Regions from separate parts of the Sporosarcina sp. P17b genome, predicted to be linked through region 1. Evidence: riboswitches for the same ligand, from Rfam matches in the RefSeq annotation. Region 1 holds a riboswitch; each other region holds the start of a gene.
The links. A riboswitch is a leader RNA that binds a small molecule or an ion and turns the genes downstream of it on or off. The one in region 1 is predicted to bind S-adenosylmethionine.

Region 1 (5,976 bases):
TTTCTTGACCGGCTGTTGTGAGGTAATCACCGATGAAGATAGAGTTTGCTGCGTAAAGACCTAGTGGTTGTAGACTTCTTAGATTGACTTCACGTCCACCCGAGATACGGATTTCTTTGCTAGGGTTAATGTAGCGGAACAGACACAGGACTTTTAGACAGTAGCGTGGGTCCAGTTCTGACGTTCCTTCTAATGGTGTTCCATCAACTGCGTGCAGGAAGTTTACAGGTATGGAGTCTGCGTCCAGTTCGCGCAGGCTACGTGCCATAGAGATAATGTCTTGCTTTGTTTCACGCATGCCGACGATGACGCCTGAACACGGAGAAATGCCTGCTTCTTTGGCCAATCCTACAGTGTTTACACGATCTTCGTATGTGTGCGACGTTGTTATACTTTCGTGATGCTCTGCGGATGTGTTCAAGTTGTGGTTGTAGCGATCTACTCCTGCCTCTTTCAAACGAGTCGCTTGTCCTGGCTTCAAAATTCCTAGGCAAGCACATACCGTCATTCCTTTATGCTTTTCTTTAATTTGTTTAACAGAGTCAATGACTATGTCCAGTTCACTGTCACGTGGTCCCCGTCCACTTGCAACGATGCAATAAGTGCCTGCTTTATTGGCTGCCGCACGCTCCGCACCTTCAAGTATCTCTTCTGATTTCATCATTGCATACTTTTCGACAGGCGCTTTTGAAACGATGGACTGAGCGCAATAACCACAGTTCTCCGGACATAAACCTGATTTCGTATTGATGATCATATTCAACTTTACTTTATTTCCGAAATAATGTGATCGAATCGAGTACGTTGCATGCAGTAATAATAGTAAATCTTCATCTGGGCTGTTTAATAGTGCAAGTGATTCCTCGTCGGTTAATACATGTCCTTCTAGTACTCTAGTAGCGAGTTGTTGGTAATTCATTATAATGTACGCCTCACTTTCAAGTGTTTTGATATTCTGAACGCAAACATGCCTGACAACACAGCTAGAATTAGATCTTTTGGCAGTGGAGGCATCATCCATAGCCATGCGATCTTATAAGAAAACACCTCGGGTGCAGCAGCCCACATCTTATACGCAAAATACATCCAACTTGTACCTAGTATGTAGTTGATTGCGGTAGCGACTAGCGCAGCGGTAATAAAAGCAGGCAGGGTCTGATTTCGCTCGACAATCTTTCCCGCTACATAAGCAATTAGAATGAAAGTAACAATAAAACCGAACGTCGGACTTAATATCTGACCGAATCCGCCTGAAAATCTTGCGAAGACCGGTGCACCCGCTAGCCCTATTAACATATACACCGTCATAGATAATGCACCTAGACGGCTGCCGAGTAATAGTCCCGATAAGATCGCGAAAAACGTTTGCAATGTAATAGGCACTCCACCAACTACTAAAAACGGCACGAAGGATGTAATATTTGCTCCAATCATCATTAATGATGCGAACATTCCACTGTATACAATGGTTAGTGCATTGAATCTACTGACCGGTCGACTCTCTGTTGCAGTTGCCATCATGTCACCTCTTTTTATATTAGTTACCATAAAAATAATAGAGGTTAACTCACATTGTGTCAACACTATTTATTTTTAAGTTAACTCTAAAAATAAATAAAAAAAAAGACTGCAGCATCATGCTGACAGCCTACTTCTTCTTATCAATCTGTTCTTCCTTTTCTTTACGGAACAGAACGCTTGAAATTAAACCACTAAATATTGCAGCTGCAATCGTAATGTACACGCGCATATCATAAGTAACTTCTTCGTAACTATTACCTATCATGATCCAAGCAAGAGTACCTACAAGAACAGCGATTGGAAATGAGTATTTAAAGAACCGCATAATTCCTCACCTTTTCAATTTACTCCTTTAACTTTATCATAAATATCGCAATTTCTCTATGTTGCAAATCCCGACTACGAACTTCACTGAATGTTCACTTGACGAAGAACAACAAAGCCGCTATGATGTGGTTAGAATAATCAAAATAATTGAATAAGAATCGTATCTTATCAAGAGAAGCTGAGGGACTGGCCCGTCGACGCTTCAGCAACCAGCCGTTTAGGCAAGGTGCTACTTCCAGCAGTCTGTCAAATTGACGCACTGAAAAGATGAGAGGGAACTAGTCATTGAGATTACAAAGCCTTCTAATATACTTGAAGGCTTTTTTTGATTAGAAAAGCAAAGGGGAGATGGGAACATGTCATTGCTAGAGAAACTACAAACAAATGTCCTAACAGCAGATGGGGCAATGGGGACGATTTTATATTCTTACGGAATTGATTATTGTTATGAAGAGCTAAACATAGAAAAGCCCGAAATTATAGAGCAAATTCACCAAGACTATATCGCAGCGGGTGCAGATATCATCCAAACGAACACATACAGTGCTAACGCGATTAAATTAGCTCGCTACGGTTTAGAAAGTCATGTGACGGAATTCAATAAAGCAGCCATCCAAATCGCAAAGCGCGCAGCAGCACCTGGCGGACAATTCGTTCTTGGCACAATCGGCGGTCTACGTGGCATTCGTAAAAGTGATGCTACATTGGATGAAATAGAAAAAGTCGTATTAGAACAAGCAAACGCATTATTAACAGGTGATCCCGACGGTCTTTTATTGGAGACCTATTATGATTTTGAAGAATTGGCATCTGTTGTTAGCACATTAAAGAAAGTTACGGACGTGCCATTAATTGCACAAGTTTCTATGCATGACCCCGGTGTACTTCAAAACGGACTTTCATTAAACGATGCTCTTCACCAACTTGAGTCTCTCGGTGCAGACGTTGTAGGCGTCAACTGTCGCTTAGGACCTTACCACACGATTCAAGCATTCGATAATGTCACGTTACCGAAAAAAGCATTTTTATCAGCTTATCCAAACGCCAGCCTATTAGACGTAGAAGATGGACGAATAGTCTATGAATCAGAGGCAGAGTATTTCGGTCGTGCTGCCGTACTACTACGCGATCAAGGGGTTCGGTTAATCGGTGGATGTTGCGGTACAACGCCTAAACATATTAAAGCAGCCAAAACGCAGTTAGCTAGACTTGCGCCTATTACAGAAAAAGTCGTACAGCCGTCAAAACCTATCGTCATCCAAGAAGCGAGTCCTGTACAACACCAACCACTTCACATAAAAGCCAAAACAGAGCGTACGGTGATTGTAGAGTTGGATACACCGCGCCACTTAGAGACAGAAGATTATGTCAAAGGCGCGAACGTATTATACGATGCAGGCGTTGACGCGATCACAATGGCGGACAACTCACTTGCCTCCCCTCGTATCAGTAATATGGCGATGGGCTCAATCATTAAAATGCAACACAATATTCGCCCGCTCGTTCATTTGACATGTCGCGATCACAATCTTATTGGATTGCAGTCACATTTGATGGGTTTGGATGCACTAGGTATCACGGATGTGCTGGCGGTAACAGGTGACCCAACGAAAGTGGGAGATTTCCCAGGGGCTACGAGCGTTTATGACGTGAACAGTATGGAGTTAATACAATTAATCAAAAAGTTGAATGAAGGTATTTCCTTCTCTGGAAAGCCATTGCGCAAAAAAGCCAACTTCTCTATTTCAGCAGCATTCAATCCGAACGTACGCGTAGTGGAACGTGCCGTACAGCGGCTAGATAAGAAAATCGAAGCGGGCGCAGACTACTTTATCACTCAACCTGTTTATACAAAAGAAAAAATCATAGAAGTATATGAAGCAACGAAGCATTTGGACACACCGATTTTTATTGGGATTATGCCGTTGACGAATATTCGAAACGCAGAGTTCTTGCATCACGAAGTACCTGGCATTAAGCTTTCCGATGAAGTATTGGAAAGAATGCGCCAGTGCAGTGATGATCGAGATCAATCGACAGAAGTTGGCCTGGAAATCGCAAAAGAACTTCTTGATACAGCAGCGAAATACTTTAAAGGTATCTATCTAATTACACCATTCCTTCGTTACGATATGACGTTAGAGTTGTATGAGTATATTAAGGAATTAGACGAGCAGAAGGAGAGGGAATTACTACATGCAGAGACATCCTATTGAAGAACAACTAGATAAACGAATCCTGATCATTGACGGTGCGATGGGGACGATGCTACAAGCGGAAGATTTCTCGACAGAGGACTTCGGCGGAGAAGAATACGATGGATGTAACGAATACATGAGTGTGTTACGCCCTGATGTTTTAGAAAAGATTCACGATGAGTACTTAGAAGCTGGCGCTGATATCATTTGCACGAATACGTTTGGTGGTACACCCCTTGTGTTGAATGAATTTTCACTAGGTCACCGCGCAAATGAAATTAATGCAAAGTCAGTTGAAATTGCAAAAAAGAGTGCGGCGAAGTTCTCTACACCGGAATGGCCACGTTTTGTCGCAGGTGCAATCGGACCAACGACAAAGACACTTTCCGTTACAGGTGGGATTACGTTCGATGAACTATCTCATGATTTCTACGTTCAAGCAAAGGCACTTATCGAAGCAGGCAGTGACTTGATTCTGATGGAAACGAGTCAGGATATGCTGAACGTAAAGGCTGGTACGATTGGCATTAAAAAGGCGTTTGAAGAACTTGGACGCGAAATACCCATTATGATTTCAGGTACAATCGAGCCTATGGGTACAACTCTCGCAGGCCAAAGCATCGAATCCTTCTATATTTCCATTGAACACGTTCACCCTCTATCGGTCGGCTTGAACTGCGCAACGGGTCCTGAATTCATGACAGACCACTTGCGTTCATTATCAGAGTTAGCGACAAGCTACGTTACGTGCTATCCAAATGCTGGATTGCCGGACGCGGAAGGACATTACCACGAATCACCTGAGTCCCTATCAAAAAAGCTTGCAGGCTTTGCCGAAAAAGGCTGGCTAAATATGGTTGGCGGTTGCTGCGGTACGACGCCTGACCACATTCGTGCAATTAGAGAAGCAGTAAAAGACTTAAAGCCTCGCCAAATAGCGGAACCTCACGGCCATGCAGTTTCAGGTATCGAACCATTACTATATGACGAAACTATGCGTCCTCTATTGATTGGTGAACGAACGAACGTGATCGGTTCGCGTAAATTCAAGCAGCTGATCGTAGAAGAGAAATTTGAAGAGGCTTCTGAAATCGCACGTGCACAAGTAAAACGTGGAGCACACGTATTGGATATTTGTCTTGCGAATCCCGACCGTGATGAGTTGCATGATATGACTCGCTTCATGCAAGAAGTAGTGAAGAAAGTTAAAGTCCCTCTAGTCATTGACTCGACAGATGAAAATGTTATTGCGGAAGCGCTGAAATTCTCACAAGGTAAGGCGATCATCAACTCCATTAACCTAGAAGATGGTGAAGAACGCTTTGACGCGGTACTTCCTTTAGTTAAAAAGTATGGAGCAGCTGTCGTAGTTGGAACGATTGATGAAATTGGAATGGCTGTAACGAGAGAGCGCAAACTTGAAGTCGCGTTACGTTCATATGATTTACTCGTCAATAAATGGCAGATTCCGCCCGAAGATATCATTTTCGATCCACTCGTCTTCCCTGTCGGCACAGGCGATGAGCAATACATTGGCTCTGCAGTAGAAACGATTGAAGGAATTCGATTAATCAAAGAAAAGCTTCCACGTACTCTAACAACTTTAGGTGTCAGTAACGTATCATTCGGACTACCGTCTGTTGGTCGTGAAGTATTAAATGCCGTGTACTTGTATCACTGTACACAAGCAGGTCTTGATTACGCGATTATAAACACAGAAAAACTTGAACGTTATGCTTCGATTCCAGAGGCTGAAGTAAAGCTGGCGGATGATCTACTGTTTTCCACAACGGATGACACACTGGCAGCATTCGCAGACTTTTATCGTGGTAAGAAAAAAGAAAAAACAGAAGATGATCTACCGAAAACTGTAGCTGAACGTCTTTCATACTATATAGTCGAAGGAACAAAAGAAGGCTTAATTCCTGAC
Region 2 (5,976 bases), on a different contig from region 1:
ATCGCCGTAAAGCTATGCTTGAAGACATCGCAATCCTAACTGGTGGACAGGTAATCACAGAAGATCTAGGACTTGATCTGAAATCTGCTGACCTTACATCACTAGGACGCGCAGCGAAGATTGTAGTTACAAAAGACAACACAACAATCGTAGAAGGTAGCGGAGACGCAGGTTCTATCGAATCACGTGTTGGCCAAATCCGTTCACAATTGGAAGAAACTACTTCTGAATTCGACAAAGAGAAATTGCAAGAACGTCTAGCTAAACTAGCTGGCGGTGTAGCAGTTATCAAAGTTGGAGCTGCAACTGAAACTGAGTTGAAAGAGCGTAAACTTCGTATCGAAGACGCATTGAACTCTACACGTGCAGCAGTTGAAGAAGGAATCGTATCTGGTGGTGGTACTGCACTAGTTAACGTGTATAAAAAAGTAGAAGCATTACTTGAAGATACTGAAGGCGACGTAGCAACGGGTATCAAAATTGTACTTCGTGCACTTGAAGAGCCAGTACGTCAAATCGCAACAAACGCGGGCCTTGAAGGTTCTATCGTAGTAGATCGCTTGAAGCGCGAAGAAGTCGGCGTAGGCTTTAACGCTGCAGAAGGCACATGGGTTAACATGGTAGAAGCAGGTATCGTAGATCCAACTAAAGTAACTCGTTACGCACTACAAAACGCAGCATCTGTAGCGGCAATGTTCTTGACTACTGAAGCTGTTGTTGCAGATCTACCAGAACCAGCAGGTGGCGGTATGCCTGATATGGGCGGTATGGGTGGAATGGGCGGCATGATGTAAGAAAGAAAGGAACCCTTTCATACTAGGGTTTTGTGTCATGCATCATCATTTTTGATGCCTAAAACTTATTTTTGATCATTATAAGGCTCGAGAGCTTCTCATTAGTTGACTAAACTTTTGAGAGGCCTTTTTTTGTTTTTCTTTTGTAATGTGTAAATAAAATTGTGTAGTCGTTTCATCATCCTTATGTCCTAACTAACATAGGGGGTTAGTAGAACTTAAGCTTGAAATTTAACGTGGTGTTTACTCCGTTGAAAAGAGAGCCAATACGGACTATTTTACAGTATTATACAATCGCTGCTATCTGGAAAGTACCAAAAATGAGTGGCTTAAAAAAGCATCCTGGAACAACGAAAGCATCATATGCATCGCATGTGATATCGATAACTTTAAGTAACTTAATGATGAATACGGACATCTAGTGGGTGACGCTGTTATGAAGCAGATTAGTCAATACTGCTCAACGATTTTTAGAGAATCGGACTTAATGGGTCGATTTAGTGGAGACAAATTCGTCGTTATCCCGAAAGGCGTTTCACTTGAGGGTGGGAAAAAGAAAGCCGAGTAGCTATCGGAAACGGTTAGAAGTATAGAAGTGGAATACAAAGGAAAGTTCGTTTCAATCACCGCAAGTGTTGGGTTGGTCGATAACGCAAAAGGGAAAGTGTCGGATCTTAAGGAATTATTCAATTCCGCAGATATCGTACTCTGTTTGGCAAAAGAGACTGGAAAAAACCAAGTTTGCGTTGTCGGTTAAAAAATGACTGCCCGTGAAATGGACCTAAAAATAGCCATCTCCGGCATGCATCTGGAGATGGCTGTTTTTATCAATCCTATCTACACTATTCCCTCTCAACCGGAACAGTCGCATCATGCAAATGTTTTTCAAGGTCGGCGTGGAAACTTGCTTTCTGCTCGTCACTCCAACCCAGCTCTTTACTCATCATTTCAAGGAGGGGCACTTTCCACTCGTTCACCCATTGGATATCGAACAGTAATGCTCCCGTACGTCGCCAGAAAAAGTCGATGGGTGTACGGACGAATTCATCTGTGATTGAGTAAAGAACTTGCGCATATAGGTAGAGGGGCAGTCCGGAATCTTGCGCCGCCTGCTCATTTTTCTGTAATAAATCAAAGAGGATATCTACATTTGAGCCATATCTTTTCACGAGAGACTGAGCTCTTTCTTGGTCCAACCCAAGCTTTATTCCTTGTTTAATCTTCCGATACATGAACGCTTCAAAGTTCCGGGAACCTCCGACGTGTCCGCCCGAAATCGGCATATTCTTCGTGCTAGACGGAGAATATATTATTCCTATATCTGTTTTGAGTTTTGATGCAACGACATCTACAATCGTTTCCGCCATTTTTCGATAGCCCGTCAGTTTTCCACCGGCAACTGTGATTAAGCCAGAAGCGGACTCCCAAATTTCATCTTTTCTTGAAACTTCGGATGCCCCTTTACCTTTTTCATTGATTAAAGGCCGTAGCCCAACCCAGCTGGATTCAATATCGCTCGCCGCAATGGTCAACTTCGGAAAAATGAGAGCAATTGCGGCCATCAAGTAATCGCGGTCGCTTACGGTCATTCGGGGATGAACCATGTCCCCTTTGTAATCAGTGTCTGTCGTCCCAACGTACGTTTTCCCGTCCCGTGGGATTGCCAATACCATCCGGCCATCCGGTGTGTCAAAGTAAACAATCTGATTCAAAGGGAATACACTTTGGTCAAAAACGAGATGAATGCCCTTCGTCAAACGAATTTCCCTTGAATCCAAGGAGTTGTCTTTCTCCCTCAATGTATTTACCCATGGCCCGGCGGCGTTCACTATTGTTTTTGCGCGTATTTCACTTATTTTGCCATTTAGCTGGTCGACCACGCATACGCCTGCAACTTTTCCTCCATTGTAAATAAAATCAGTTACTTTTGTATAATTGAATACAGTTGCGCCTTGACTAACAGCTTCTTTCATCACTTCAATCGTCAGTCTCGCATCATCCGATCTGTATTCGACGAAACGGCCAGCTCCAAGTAACCCTTCTTGCTTGAGTTTAGGCTCCGCATGCAACGCTCTTTCTCTGGTCAACATGCTTTTTCGTTCTTCTTTTTTCACGCCCGCCAAAAAGTCATAGACGCGCAATCCGATGGAGGTAGTGAATTTACCCATTGAACCGTCCTTATAAATTGGCAAAAGCAGCCACTCTGGGTTCGTCACATGGGGTCCATTTTCATAGACGACCGCCCGCTCTTTACCTACTTCCGCAACGATCTTCACTTCAAGATTTTTCAGGTATCGCAAGCCGCCATGGATCATTTTTGTAGAACGGCTGGACGTCCCTGCAGCAAAATCCTGCATTTCCACAAGTACTGTTTTCATTCCACGACTGGCTGCATCTAAGGCGATTCCAGCCCCCGTGATTCCGCCCCCGATGATTAATACATCAAATTCTTCCGCTTGTAATCTTGCAAGCACTTCATTTTTTTGTAATCCATTAGGTTGTTCACTCATTCTATTTAAAGCCTCCACATATTGTATTCGTTCATTAATTATACTACAATTTAGATAACTAAATCTATTGATTTACAAAAGGTTTAGAAATAGTAACATGTAGAAAGTGTTTTAACTATTTGGTGGGTTTCGATAAAATAGACAATGGGTAAGAGTCATGCTATAATTTCATATGCGTTGTGCGAATCTAATGGTAATTAAAAATAATAAATATACTCTTATCAGGAGCAGGTGGAGGGAAAAGCCCGATGAAGCCCGGCAACCGACTCAATTGAGCACGGTGCTAATTCTTACAGCATTTATGCTGATAGATAAGAAGTTGTGTGAAAAACCTCTTCTTAACTGAAGGGGTTTTTTTATCATCATAGACGATACAGAAGGAGGAAATGACATGAATATATCAAGTAGTCATCAGGAACTAGCAACCTATGCATTCTTAGAAATCAATGAAATTGTGAAGTATGTTAAAAAGCGTGACTTCTTTAGTGAACAGGAACAAGTGATTGTGACGGAGGTAAGTGATGGGAAGATTAATCATGTTTATCGATTAACCGGGGAACAGAAGAGCTTGATACTCAAACAGGCTGTACCTTACGCGAGGATTGTAGGGGAGTCGATGCCTATTCCGATTGACCGGGTCGTCCTAGAAGCAAAAGTATTACAGGAATACGATAATATCATTCCCGGTTCTGTTCCGAAAGTGCATCATCTGGATGAAATCATGGCAATTGTTGTGATGGAAGACATGCATCCGATGGAAATGGGACGCACGGCTTTGAATAATGGGACGGAATCTGCCGTATTTGCGAAGGACATAGGTGTATTCAGTGCGAAAACCACTTTTTATACGTCCGATTTCTACCTAGATCCAAAAGTAAAGAAAGAATTGAATGCTTCTTTTACAAATCCAGCCATGCGGGAAATGACGGAAGAGCTTTCTTTCGATTGTCCCTACAATTCGCATGACAGCAATTACTTTGAAGAAGGCCTGAAAAATGATGTGTTATTTCTGAGTCAAGATCACCAGTTAAAGCTGGAAGTGGCGAAGTTAAAACATAAGTTCATGACGAAAGCGGATGCTCTCATTCATAGCGACTTACATAGTGGTGCAATATTCATGGGGGATGACAAAACAGTTGTATTCGATACCGAGTTTGCTTGTTTTGGGCCTTTCGGATTTGACATGGGGCATTTCATCGCAAGCTTGTTGTTAAATGGAATCGGTCATCCTGAATTTCAAACGAAGCGCTATGAACAAGCGCGGGAAACATGGTATGCGTACACCGATACATTCGCCCAATTATGGAGAGAAGAATCCAATGAGCCTTATACACAACTCGAGGGTTTTCTGACGCATGTAATGGACGGAAAATTTGCCGATATGCTGGGGTATGCAGGGTGCGAATTGGTCCGCCGCTCCATAGGTATTGCACAAATTGACGATTTGAATTATGAAGAAGATGAACAAAAAAGAATGACCAGAAGGAAAAAAGTGTTGGAGCTCGGAAAGTATTTGATACTTAACCGTCACGCAATACGCTCTTTGGAAGAATTGGAGAGCTGGTTCATCGACAGTAATCACAAGGAGGAATTTTAATGGGAGTTACAGCCACTTATCTATTTCCGACACATCCAGAGCAAGAAAAAATAGCGGAGCAACATGCCCTAGGGCTTACAATTGGGTCTTGGACAGACATTCCGCATCTTGAACAGCAGCAATTGAAGCACCATAAAGGTGAAGTTGTTTCTGTGGAAAAAGGGGAAGTAAAGGACACGGTGAAAATCTTTTATCCGTCCGCTAATTATTCGGCAGACCTTCCCGCGATTTTCACGACTGTCTATGGCAAGTTATCCTTTTTTGAAGGCTATGAATTAATCGACTTGGATTTTGGCAAACAATTGCTCGCACAATTTCCAGGGCCACGATTCGGTACGAAAGGGATTCGCGAGCAGTTGAATGTAATGGATCGCCCATTACTGAAAGCCATCTTCAAGGGAGTCATGGGAAGAGATCTTTCCTTTTTCTCAGCCCAACTGGAAGAACTGTTAGCCGGCGGTGTCGATCTCATCAAAGACGATGAAATTCTTTTTGAGAATGAATTAACACCGTTTTACAAGCGAATTACAACAGCAAAAGACATTATCGATCGGCATTATGAACAGACCGGAAATCGGGCATTGTATGCAGTGAACTTGTCGGGACGGACGAATGAGCTTCACGACAAGGCGGAACAGGCGGCAGCGCTTGGCGCGAACGCGTTATTATTCAACGTCCACGCGTACGGTTTGGATGTACTTCAAACGCTGCGTGAAAATAACAATATCAGTTTGCCGATTGTGGCACATTCCGCATTATCCGGCGTTCTCGCGGGACAAGCGGGTGGCGGATTCTCTTACTCGTTATTGGTAGGAAAATTAACGCGGCTAATCGGTGGAGATCTATCCTTGTTCCCAAGCTCATATGGCAATGTCGCCATTTCGCGGTTCGATGCGTTGGCAATTAATGAAGCGTTGATTGAAGACAATGGCTTCGAAAAAACATTTGCCGTTCCGTCCGCTGGAATCCATCCAGGCATGGTGCCACAATTACTGAAAGATTTTGGAGATAATCTTGTCGTCAATGCTGGTGGCGGAATATTCGGCCATCCCGATGGACCGACGCAAGGTGCCAA
Region 3 (5,976 bases), on a different contig from region 1:
TTGGTGCAACAGGTAGTGTCTTTGTTGGCGGTTCAGTTACGAAGGCTGAAATACATGCTATGAAGACTACCATGGTGAAAGGCAATGTGCTGTCTTCCACTATAAGTGTAGGTAAGCAGGAAGCAATTGTAAGTGAATTAGCTACTTTGATTAAAAATGTGACAGATATGCTTGTACAAATCAAAGAAGCAGTCAATCAGGTTTTTATTATTCGTGGCCATGGAGAAGCAGAACTAAGCCCATCAGAACTCAAGCGTTTGATTTCTATATTGATGGAGAAACGATATGCCCAGTTTGAAGACGTGAATAAGAAGTTCATCCAGAGAGTTCGTGAACAAAAGGACAAAGTAGATGAAGAGTGGGTCCACGTTGCGGATCGTTTATACGATTTGTTTATTAATCCGCTCAATGAGAATCTTCAAAACATGGGGGAGTTTGAACAATTGATTGAGGATGCGTATATTCTCATTCAGCTATATGATACAGAAAGCTCTCCGAATATTAAATTGATTGTTCCATATGCCATTAATAGCACTTTGTATAGTTGCGGACATATTGATGTAGTTTCCAAAGGTGTTTACCATAGTAATTTAACGGCGGATGAAACCATTAAGATAAAAGGCGTTTGCAGAGGTGGGGAAATTTATGCACGATTGGAAGTATCACTGCAAGAGGCAGGTTCTGAAAGTCCTGTCAAAACAGTGGTTCGTACTAGTGAAGACGGACGTATAAAAATAGGCACAGCGTATGCTGGGACAGAAATCTATGTCGGTATTCGTAAGTATGTTTTCTCCAAAGATGCAACGAATATTTCTGCTCATTTGGACGCTGAGGGAGAGCTAGATCTAGGGTAACGATGTTTAGACTCTTTATAGTGGTGGAATAGTATATACAGAACATCACATTAAGGAGTGTTAAGCATTATGGCTAAAATTGCAACAGTACTAGGAGATATGTTTGAAGACTCGGAATACATGAAACCGGCGAAAGCGTATAAGGAAGCTGGCCATGAAGTAGAAGTGATCGGTGCGGAAGCAGGATCAGAAGTCACCGGTATGAAGGAAAACACAAAAGTGAAAATCGATAAAGCGATTGATGATGCTAAATCATCTGATTATGATGCATTATTTATCCCTGGTGGGTTCTCACCGGATATTTTACGTGCAGATGATCGTTTCGTGAAGTTCGTTAAAGAATTCATGGATGCAGATAAACCGGTATTCGCAATCTGTCATGGACCGCAATTGCTTATTACGGCAAAAGCACTTGAAGGACGCGATGCAACAGGTTATACATCTATTCGCGTAGATATGGAATATGCGGGTGCAAAGTATGCTGACAAAGAAGTCGTCGTCTGCCAGAACCAACTCGTAACAAGCCGTACACCAGATGATATACCGGCATTTAATCGCGAGTCACTAAAAATACTAGAAAAATAAACACTAGTTCAACCGTCAGGGCGTAATGTGCCTTGACGGTTTTTTTGTACTTTAAATTACCGCACCAACATACACTAACAGTATAATTTATTATTAGTTGAAAAAGATTCTCAATTGTACTTGAAAAAGGTTCTCAATGAGAGTATGCTAAAAGCAACGAATGAATCAGAGAGACGATCGCGTCTTACAATTGAAAGGTCGGGGATCTACTATGTATAAGATTGTTGCGTCAGCGGTAATTGCAGGAATTATATTAGGTGCAGTAGCGGGATTTTCATTTGGCAGTAAAGAGTTCGCTGGGATGTTCGCGGGAATGGCCGCACTTGCGTTTATAGCAGCACCGGCAGCGGTCGTCTATTCAAGTGAAAAGAAAAAGTGGCAACAAGTTCATTAATAAAGAAAAAGCATCCAAACTTTGGATGCTTTTTTGCATGTAAGTAGATAATGATATTTTAATATGCAGACCAACCGTTGTCAGCTTCCATTACGACACCGTTGACATAAGAGGATTCATCTGAAGCTAGGAATAGCGCAATATTAGCGATTTCTTCCTTCGTTCCAGGACGACTCATCATATTTACACCTCTTAATGCTTGCTTCATACCGAATTCATCAGGTTGAACTAAACTGTTTGTAATGTTGGTCGGTATTTGTGCGGGAGCAATTGCATTACAGCGTATGTTTAATGGGCCAAATTGAGAGGCGACACTTTTTGTCATACCTGCAACTGCGTGTTTTGACGCCGTATATGCGAGACCGCCACGTCCGCCAGTGACCGCTGAAATAGATGCCATATTAACGATAACACCTGCTTTTTTCTCTTCGAATATAGCTAGTGCTTTACGAGTTGCCCGCATTACTCCTGTTGTGTTGATTGCCAAAACTTTGTCCCATACATCATCAGTTACTGTAGCAGCAGAGTACATATTGTCCATGATCCCCGCATTGTTTACTAGAATATCCAGTGTGCCGAATTGCTCAACAGCTGTATCAATCATGTTTTGTACATCTTCTTCAATGGTAACGTTTGTTTTAACCGCAAGAGCCTCACCGCCTGCACTTATGATAGTCTGGACAGTTTCTTCTGCACCTTCCATATTCATATCTGCAATGATCAGTTTTGCACCTTCACGGGCATATAGTTCAGCGATTTCTCGTCCAATACCAGATCCGGCACCTGTTACTACTGCTACTTTATTTTCTAATCGTTTCATTAAAGCCGCCTCCAATTGTATTCGTATTTCTCATTCTATTATATACTTTAACGTCTAACTAATGAAGTTATTCGTTTTATTTCGATCAAATCAAAAACAGCTTGAACCGTCAAAATGAAATTGACTGTTTAAGCTGTTGGTCATACATTATTGTACTTTGACACCTTCTACTACCTCTTTTGCAGCGTAAAGTGCTTGTTTCACATCTGCAATTAAATCTTCCACGTCTTCCACGCCCACTGAGAAACGCAGCAGTCGGTCATCTACTCCGCGACGATTACGTTCTTCCAATGGAATATCCATATGCGTCTGCGTAGTTGGATACGTGATGAAGCTTTCGACTCCTCCTAAACTCTCCGCAAATGAAATTAGATTCATACTCTCTAGGAATGGTCCAACCCACTCACTGTTCTGCACTCGGAATGACAACATACCACCGATTCCTGCGTAGAGCACATCTACAATAAGAGGTTCTTGTTCTAAATATGATACCATCGCCTTTGCATTTGCGTCATGTTGTTTCATGCGTAAGTGCAGTGTCTTTAAACCGCGTACAACAAGCCATGAATCAAGAGGGGACAATGTAGCACCGATTGCATTGTGGTTTGTAAATAACCGTTCACATAATTCTTCACCCTTAGCGACGACAAGACCTGCTAGCACATCATTATGTCCACCGATATATTTTGTTGCACTATGGATGACAATATCTGCGCCTTCTTCGATTGGGCGCTGGAAATAAGGTGTCAAGAATGTGTTGTCGACGATCAACAATACATTATGCTTTTGAGCCAATTCCGCATACGTACGGATTGTTATATTTTGCATTAGCGGGTTCGTAGGTGTTTCTAGGAAAATCGCTTTTGTTTGATCCGTAATCGCTTGCTCGACTTCTGCTACATCATTGAACGAAAGGTAACGAGTCTTCACATTATACATTTCTTCATATTGATTAAATAAGCGATACGTGCCGCCGTATAAGTCTTCAGGCGCCAATAATTCTGAACCAGCCTTAAATAAAGATAATATTAGTTGAATGGCAGCCATCCCAGAGCTACATGCGAATCCTTGATCTCCTGATTCCAAGTTTGCAATTCCTTCTTCTAAAACAGAACGTGTTGGATTTTTTGTGCGTGTGTAATCATACCCTGTTGACTTGCCTAGTCCTTGATGATGATAAGCTGTTGACAAGTAAATTGGTGTGTTGACTGCGCCGGTTTTCTCATCGCTATGGTTGCCAAGTTGTACTAGTCTTGTTTCTAATCCGTTGTTTGTCATGAATATCCATCCCCCTAGAAAAAATAAAAAAGAACCTCTTCTTTTCGAATAGGCCCTCGAACATACAAGTGTATACAATATTCTCATCTTCAAGGTGATTGTCACCCTTGGATTTAGCACCGTGCCTGTGGCTGGTTGCTGAGACATCTCTGGGCCTATCCCTCCGTCTCTCTCGATAAGAATATTCGCAATATAGGCAAAACTGTTGACGAATTTATTCTATCATGCAGATATACTAGATGCAAGCTTCCTTTAAAGTGCGATCAGATGATTTTTTTGTTTCAGTAAAATATTTGCTATACTTACTAGATACGCATCACGATGGGGGGAGTCTTCCTTATGGCTTGGAGTTACGTCGTATTGGCGGCAGTTATAGAAATCCTCTGGGTAGTCGGTCTTCGGTACTCTGACACAGTACTCCAATGGACTGGAACCGGTGTGGCCATTATCTTTAGTTTTTATTTCATTATTAAGGCTTGTGAAAAATTGCCTTCGGGTACGGTGTATGCAGTCTTTACAGGATCCGGCGCCGCCGCTATCCTATTAGTGGATATATTCGTCTTTCATGCAGCGTTCACATGGGTTACGCTATCGTTCATCGGTTTGATTGTCATTGGCGTAGTTGGCATTAAGCTTACAACGGACGATGATCAGGTGGATGCAGAAGGAGGTGGCTGATAATGGCATGGGTGTATCTAGCTATTGCCAGTCTCGGTGAAATTTTCGGTGTAATGAGTATCAATTATTACTTGCAAAAGCGTTCCATTAAACGATTATTTCTCATTGTAGGGGTATTTGGCTTCGGCTTTATTTTCTTGTCACTTGCGATGAGAGAAATTCAGATGAGCACAGCTTATGCGGTTTGGACAGGATTTGGAGCAGCTGGAGCCGTGTTGATGGGAATATTGATTTTCAAAGAATCCGCCAGCCTCAAACGTCTTTTCTTTCTTTCGCTCATTATTCTAGGGGCTGTGGGCTTAAAACTATTCGGATGAAGGAGAGTGAATATTTTGGTGTATTGGACACAATTTGAATTTAATGAATGGCTAGTGACACTGGCAGCTACGGAAAAGGGACTGTGCTATGTCGGAATGGCTGACGATAGTGTAGAGCGATTAAAGGAATGGTTGAAACGCTCTGATACGGAAGGATTAATAGAAGACAAAACGAAGTTAACAGTCTATATAAGTGAGTTGAAAGAGTACTTATCAGGTACAATAACGAACTTCCCAACGGTTTCCTTCGATTTAAAAGGGACACTATTTCAGCAACAAGTATGGCAAGCCCTTCAACAAATACCGTATGGGGAAACTCGTACATATTCAAATATAGCGGAACGTATAGGAAATGTATCTTCTGTTCGTGCGGTGGCATCTGCAATAGGTAAAAACCCCGTGTTGATTGTAGTACCCTGTCACCGTGTTATTGCAAAAGACGGAAGTTTATCAGGCTACCGCGATGGCAAGGATTGTAAGCAAAGTTTATTACAATTAGAGAAGATAAGCTGGGTTAGTGATAGGACGGAGTGAGCAAGATGAAATATAAGCAAATTAAACCAAAGAAAATATATGAAGAAGTAGCAGATAGTTTATTGAACTCTATACAGTCGGGAGAGTTAAAACCGGGTGACAAATTGGACTCTGTACAGCAACTGGCTGAAAACTTTACCGTTGGCAGATCTACAATCCGTGAAGCCTTATCTACATTACGTGCTAGAGGACTGATTGAAATGCGTCAGGGAGAGGGTACATACGTCAAGGAGTTCTCTTCTGTCGATCTAATCTTTCCTCTGCAAAGTGCCATGCTTATGAATCAACAGGATATTCAACACTTATTGGCTGTAAGAAAAATAGTGGAGACCGGAGCGGCGGCGAATGCAGCGGAATCACGTACAGCAGATGATTTGGAGAAAATGGAAACGGCGCTTCATGAAATGAAGGAGCATGCCGGAGATATTCTACTGGGAGAAAAAGCGGATCTGGACTTTCATTTTGCCATCGCAGAAGCAACAAAAAATCCGTTATTGCTAAACTTATTAAGTCAAG

Region 2: linked by a shared signal. The riboswitch ahead of mtnK (S-methyl-5-thioribose kinase) and the one ahead of CSV76_RS04565 (bifunctional homocysteine S-methyltransferase/methylenetetrahydrofolate reductase) in region 1 are both predicted to bind S-adenosylmethionine.
Region 3: linked by a shared signal. The riboswitch ahead of CSV76_RS10430 (methionine biosynthesis PLP-dependent protein) and the one ahead of CSV76_RS04565 (bifunctional homocysteine S-methyltransferase/methylenetetrahydrofolate reductase) in region 1 are both predicted to bind S-adenosylmethionine.

What each region holds. Positions count from the first base shown of each region.
Region 1 covers NZ_PDYP01000003.1:104,332-110,307, forward strand. The annotation lists gene bioB (biotin synthase BioB) at 1-919, opposite strand, end outside; gene CSV76_RS04555 (biotin transporter BioY) at 919-1,521, opposite strand; gene CSV76_RS04560 (hypothetical protein) at 1,649-1,846, opposite strand; SAM riboswitch class I at 2,011-2,122, shown strand; gene CSV76_RS04565 (bifunctional homocysteine S-methyltransferase/methylenetetrahydrofolate reductase) at 2,205-4,064, shown strand; gene metH (methionine synthase) at 4,045-5,976, shown strand, end outside.
Region 2 covers NZ_PDYP01000017.1:11,318-17,293, forward strand. The annotation lists gene groL (chaperonin GroEL) at 1-794, shown strand, start outside; partial or broken gene CSV76_RS17750 (GGDEF domain-containing protein) at 1,069-1,362, shown strand; gene CSV76_RS17395 (nucleotidyl cyclase domain-containing protein) at 1,390-1,551, shown strand; gene CSV76_RS14525 (glycerol-3-phosphate dehydrogenase/oxidase) at 1,637-3,304, opposite strand; SAM riboswitch class I at 3,520-3,622, shown strand; gene mtnK (S-methyl-5-thioribose kinase) at 3,696-4,901, shown strand; gene CSV76_RS14535 (2,3-diketo-5-methylthiopentyl-1-phosphate enolase) at 4,901-5,976, shown strand, end outside.
Region 3 covers NZ_PDYP01000007.1:131,893-137,868, forward strand. The annotation lists gene CSV76_RS10410 (flagellar assembly protein A) at 1-854, shown strand, start outside; gene CSV76_RS10415 (type 1 glutamine amidotransferase domain-containing protein) at 924-1,439, shown strand; gene CSV76_RS10420 (hypothetical protein) at 1,600-1,833, shown strand; gene CSV76_RS10425 (glucose 1-dehydrogenase) at 1,892-2,653, opposite strand; gene CSV76_RS10430 (methionine biosynthesis PLP-dependent protein) at 2,801-3,931, opposite strand; SAM riboswitch class I at 4,012-4,113, opposite strand; gene CSV76_RS10435 (DMT family transporter) at 4,271-4,609, shown strand; gene CSV76_RS10440 (DMT family transporter) at 4,612-4,926, shown strand; gene CSV76_RS10445 (methylated-DNA--[protein]-cysteine S-methyltransferase) at 4,945-5,460, shown strand; gene CSV76_RS10450 (FadR/GntR family transcriptional regulator) at 5,466-5,976, shown strand, end outside.